Linked DNA regions of Celeribacter indicus. The protein of the gene in region 1 interacts with the protein of each later gene in a pairwise test. Links are inferred from orthologs where the notes say so. Each region holds a gene or a part of one and is shown in the gene's direction. Other genes may lie near its edges.

What was found. Proteins that work in one complex are often made in the same cells at the same time.
Region 2: the proteins of ybgC (region 1) and P73_RS08505 interact in binary tests that used the Escherichia coli proteins (3 or more experiments, as listed by UniProt). The link is inferred for Celeribacter indicus from one-to-one orthologs.

What each region holds. Positions count from the first base shown.
Region 1 is NZ_CP004393.1:1,187,905-1,190,787, forward strand. It holds ybgC (tol-pal system-associated acyl-CoA thioesterase), read left to right. Parts: upstream 1-1,188; coding sequence 1,189-1,578; downstream 1,579-2,883. Other genes in the region: P73_RS06025 (hypothetical protein), read left to right, coding at 1-617; thpR (RNA 2',3'-cyclic phosphodiesterase), read left to right, coding at 617-1,159; tolQ (protein TolQ), read left to right, coding at 1,732-2,427; tolR (protein TolR), read left to right, coding at 2,429-2,883.
Region 2 is NZ_CP004393.1:1,687,474-1,690,149, forward strand. It holds P73_RS08505 (acyl carrier protein), read left to right. Parts: upstream 1-1,059; coding sequence 1,060-1,293; downstream 1,294-2,676. Other genes in the region: fabD (ACP S-malonyltransferase), read left to right, coding at 1-19; fabG (3-oxoacyl-[acyl-carrier-protein] reductase), read left to right, coding at 105-842; fabF (beta-ketoacyl-ACP synthase II), read left to right, coding at 1,513-2,676. UniProt on the Escherichia coli protein: Carrier of the growing fatty acid chain in fatty acid biosynthesis.

The sequences.
Region 1 (2,883 bases):
CACCGGAGAGCGTCGAGGCCTTTTTCACCCGTGCAACGGGGGAATACGTGTTCGCCCGCTGGGGCCGTCCGGTCGCGCCCGTGGTGTTCGGTATCGAGGAGGAGACGCTGGTCACGGTGAAGAGCGCGATCGAGGCCTGCGTTGCGATCGCGGGTCACCGGATGGCGGAGACCGATCCCGAGCTCGGCTCGAACCTCATGATGTTCTTCCTGTCGGACTGGGCGGAGCTCATGGAGGTGCCGCATATGGGGGATCTGATCCCGGATCTGGCGGCGAAGGTCGCGACGCTCACGGAGCGGGGGGCGCATCAGTATCGTGCCTTCCGTTTCGACGAGGCGGGCGCGATCAGGGCCTGTTTCAGCTTCGTGCGCATGGGCGGCGCGATGGACGAGGTGCCGGCCGAGGTGATCGCGCTGTCGCAGGCGGTGCAGGCCATGCTCCTCTGGTCGGACCGGGTGTTCACCCAGGACAGCCCGCTGGCCGTCGCGCCCGAGGGCACGGTGGTGCGGCCCGATGTCGCCAATGTGCTGCGCGCGGCCTATGATCCGATGCTGCCGGCGGCGGCGCGCGATGCCGCGCATGCGCTGCGGCTCTATGCGCGGGCGGGGGCGGGCTGATGCGGTGTTTCGTCGGCCTGCCGCTGCCGGAGGATCTGACCGACCGGCTCGAGGAGATCGCGGGAGGGCTGCGCGTCGGGCGCGCGGTGCCGGCGGAGAACATGCACCTGACGCTCGCCTTTCTCGACGACCAGCCGGAGGCGGCGCTCGACGCGCTTCATGAAGAGCTTGAGGGCATGCGTGCGACTGCGCCGCGGATCCGGCTCGAGGGGCTCGACCTGTTCGGCGGGGACAAGCCGCGGGTCCTGTTCGCCGCCGTCGCGCAGGATGCGGCGCTGAGCGAGCTGCGCAGGACGGTGCGCGGGGCGGCGCGGGCGGCGGGGATCGAGCTGCCGCACGAGCGGTTTCGCCCGCATGTGACGCTTGTCCGCTTCAGCCGGTTCGCGCCCGGAGAACGCGATGCGCTCGACCGTCTGATGGCGCGCCATGCGGGCTTTGTCTGGCCGGCCTTCCGGGCGGCCGAGATGGCGCTCATGCAGTCGGTCCTGACCCATGAGGGCGCGGTTTACGAGGCGCTTGCACGCTATCCGCTCGCTCCCTAGGCTGGCGCGCAGGACGAGAGGATTTCCGGATGACCCATCGCTTTGCCGTGCACGTCTATTACGAGGATACCGACCTCGCGGGCATCGTCTATTACGCCAATTACCTCAAGTTCATCGAACGTGCGCGGACCGAATGGGTGCGCGATCTGGGCGTCGACCAGATGCGTCTGAAGGAGGAGGAGGGCCTTGTCTTCGCCGTGCGGCGGCTCGAGGCGGAGTATCTCGCGCCGGCGAAATTCGACGACGATCTGACCGTCGAGACCACGCTCGACACCCTTGGCGGCGCGCGGATCGTGCTCGCGCAGGTGGTGTCGCGCGGCGAGGAGCGGCTGTTCGAGGCGAAGGTGACGCTGGTGGCGCTCTCCGGGTCCGGGCAGCCGGCGCGGCTTCCGGCGATTATCCGCCGAAATCTTCACTGACCACGCAAAAAGTTTATCGTTTTGCGCGCCCTCTCACAGGTTCGTGTTGGCGAGGGCCCTGCTCATAGGGTAAATCTCGCGATAATGATGAGAGCCGTGTGGATGCGGCCCACTGGCGAAAGATGCCGACTGGCGGAATAAAAGAGCAGGTTCATGGACCAAAACACCCTTGCGATGGCGCAGGAGATCGACTTCTCCCTGCTGGCGCTGTTCATGCGCGCGACCTTCACCGTGAAGATCGTGATGATCCTTCTGATCGTGGCCTCCTTCTGGTCGTGGTCGATCATCATCCAGAAATTCATCAGCTACCGGAAGGCGCGGGAGAATGCCGCGGCCTTCGACCAGGCCTTCTGGTCGGGCGAGCCGCTCGACGAGCTCTACGACCAGATGCAGGGCGGCCAGATGAGCGCGCCCGAACGGGTCTTTGCCGCCGGGATGACCGAATGGCGGCGCTCGCACCGTGCCGACGGCGTGCTGATCGCGGGGGCGCAGTCGCGGATCGACCGCTCGATGGATGTCGCCATCGCCAAGGAGGCGGAGGACATGAACGGCGGTCTGTCCTTCCTCGCCACCGTGGGCTCGACCGCGCCCTTCGTCGGCCTGTTCGGCACCGTCTGGGGGATCAAGACGGCCTTCGAGGACATCGCCATGGCGCAGTCGACGAACCTCGCGGTCGTGGCGCCCGGCATCGCGGAGGCGCTCCTCGCCACCGCCCTCGGCCTGCTCGCGGCGATCCCGGCGGTGATCTTCTACAACAAGCTGTCGGCGGACAGCGACCGGATCCTCGGCGGGTACGAGGCCTTCGCCGACGAATTCTCCACCATCCTGTCGCGCGAGCTCGATAGCTGACATGGGGGCCGGGGTCATCAGGAAACAGGGCGGAGGCGGACGGCGCGGACGGCGCCGGGGCCATTCCGCCGCGATGAGCGAGATCAACGTGACGCCCTTCGTGGACGTCATGCTCGTGCTTCTGATCATCTTCATGGTCGCGGCGCCGATGATGACCGTCGGCGTGCCCGTGGAGCTTCCCGAGACGGCGGCGACGGCGCTGCCGCAGGAGGAGGAGGAACCCCTCTCCATCACGCTCACGGCGGACGGGCGCGTGCTGCTGATGTCGAACGAGACGGAGGAGGGCGATCTCGTCACCAAGCTTCAGGCGATCGCCGCCGAACGGCAGGACGACAAGATCTTCCTGCGCGCCGACGGAACCGTGCCCTATGAGCGCGTCGCGCAGGTCATGGGGGCGCTCAACGCGGGCGGTTTCCGCAAGATCGGTCTCGTGACGGAGCAGGGCGGACCGCGCCT
Region 2 (2,676 bases), 500 kb from region 1 along the record:
CGCGAAACTGGACGGGTGAAGAGAGAGGGCTCCGCCCTCGGGGCGGCCGGTTCACCCGGATATTTAAGAGCAGATGAAGCGGAAGGCTTCGGGAGGCGAGAGAGATGTTTGACTTGACGGGGAAGAATGCGCTGGTCACCGGTGCGTCCGGCGGCATCGGCGGGGCGATCGCGACGGCGCTGCACGAGGCCGGGGCGACGGTGGCGCTGTCGGGGACGCGGGTGGAGCCGCTCGAGGCGCTGGCCGCGGAGCTCGGGGAGCGGGTGCATGTGCTGCCCTGCAACCTGTCGGACCGGGAGAGTGTCGAGGCGCTGCCGAAACAGGCGGCGGAGGCGATGGGCTCGGTCGACATCCTCGTGAACAACGCGGGGATCACGCGCGACAACCTGTTCATGCGGATGTCGGAGGAGGAATGGGAGAGCGTGCTGAACGTGAACCTCACCTCGACGATGCGGCTCTGCAAGGGCGTGCTGCGCGGCATGATGAAGGCGCGCTGGGGCCGGATCGTGAACATTTCCTCCATCGTCGGCGCGACGGGCAATCCCGGCCAGGGCAATTACGCCGCCTCGAAGGCGGGGATGGTCGGCATGTCGAAATCCCTGGCCTATGAGGTGGCGACGCGCGGGATCACGGTGAACTGCGTCGCGCCCGGTTTCATCGCCACGGCGATGACCGACAAGCTGACCGACGAGCAGAAGGACAAGATCAACGCGCAGATCCCGGCGGCGCGGATGGGCCGGCCCGAGGAAATCGCGGCGGCGGTGCTCTATCTGGCCTCCGAGGAGGCGGGATATACGACGGGAACGACGCTTCACGTCAACGGCGGAATGGCGATGCTGTGAACGCGCGGAGCCTTGCCGGGCGGGTGGGCACAAACCATTTGCCACCGGAAAGGATTGTGCTATGAGCAGCGCAGATGGCGCCACGGGGGCGGTTTTCGGCCCCATGGCCATGCCGGTGGCCGGACCAGGTCCGGAAGGGCCGGCCGGCATGTCGAAGAGCGGCCCGAGGGCCAGTGGAAAAATGGGCAGCGGGCCCGGAATTATGTGAGGAAAGACCATGAGCGACATCGCAGATCGCGTGAGAAAGATCGTCGTCGAGCATCTCGACGTTGAAGAGGACAAGGTGACCGAAAACGCATCCTTCATCGACGATCTGGGCGCCGACAGCCTCGATACCGTCGAACTGGTGATGGCTTTCGAAGAAGAATTCGGCATCGAGATTCCGGACGACGCGGCCGAGACGATCCAGACCTTCGGCGACGCGGTGAAGTTCATCTCCGAAGCCTCCTGAGGCGTTTCGCGGTCCCGGCGGGATCGCGGCGCGATGGAAACGGCGCACCCCACCGGGCGCGCCGTTTTTCTTTGCGCGCGGGGCACAGGCGGGGGCGGTGCCGGCGCCGGTCCGGGGCGGCGGAGCGCGGTCGCGGAATTGCGCGGGCGGCGCCCCATGGCCTTCCATCGTGGGACAAGGGCGTGTATTGAGAGGCAGTCAAAGAACAAGGGGGCGAGGATGCGCCGAGTAGTTGTCACGGGTCTTGGAATGGTTTCGCCGCTCGCATGCGGTGTGGAGGAAACGTGGGAGCGCCTTCTGGCCGGCCAGTCGGCGGCGGGGACGATCCGGCGCTTCGACGCGGACCATCTGGCGACGAATTACGCCTGCGAAGTGAAATTCGGTGACGGGACGGAGGGCACGTTCAACCCCGACGACTGGATGGAGCCGAAGGAGCGGCGCAAGGTCGACGATTTCATCCTGTTCGGCATGGCGGCGGCGGAACAGGCGCTGGTCGATGCCGACTGGAAACCCGAAGACGAGGACGAGCTGCTGCGCACGGGCGTGCTGATCGGATCGGGGATCGGCGGGCTCTCCTCGATCGCGGACACGGCGGTGCTTCTGAAGGAGAAGGGCCCGCGGCGGATCTCGCCCTTCTTCATTCCCGGTTCGCTCATCAATCTCATTTCCGGCCAGGTCTCGATCCGCTACGGGTTCAAGGGGCCGAACCATGCCGTCGTGACGGCCTGTTCGACGGGGGCGCATGCGATCGGCGACGCCTCGCGGCTGATCATGCTGGGCGATGCGGACGTGATGGTCGCGGGCGGCGCGGAGGCGGCGATCTGCGAACTCGGCATCGCGGGGTTCAACGCCTGCAAGGCGCTGTCGACGAAGCGGCGCGAGGATCCCGAACATGCCTCGCGGCCCTATGACACCGATCGCGACGGCTTCGTGATGGGCGAGGGGGCCGGGGTCGTGGTGCTCGAGGAATACGAGCACGCGAAGGCCCGCGGCGCCAAGATCTATGCCGAGGTCGTGGGCTATGGCCTCTCGGGCGACGCCTATCACATCACCGCGCCGGCCGAGGATGGCGACGGCGGCTTCCGCGCGATGCAGGCGGCGATCGCGCGGGCGGGGATCGCGCCTTCGGAGATCGACTATATCAACGCGCACGGCACCTCGACCATGGCCGACACGATCGAGCTTGCCGCGGTCGAGCGGCTGCTCGGCAATGCGGCGGCGACGGCGACGATGTCCTCGACGAAATCCTCCATCGGGCACCTTCTGGGCGCGGCCGGCGCGGTGGAGGCGATCTTCTGCATTCTGGCGATCCGCGATCAGGTGGCGCCGCCGACGATCAACCTCGACACTCCGGCGGTCGAGCCGAAGCTCGACCTCGCGCCG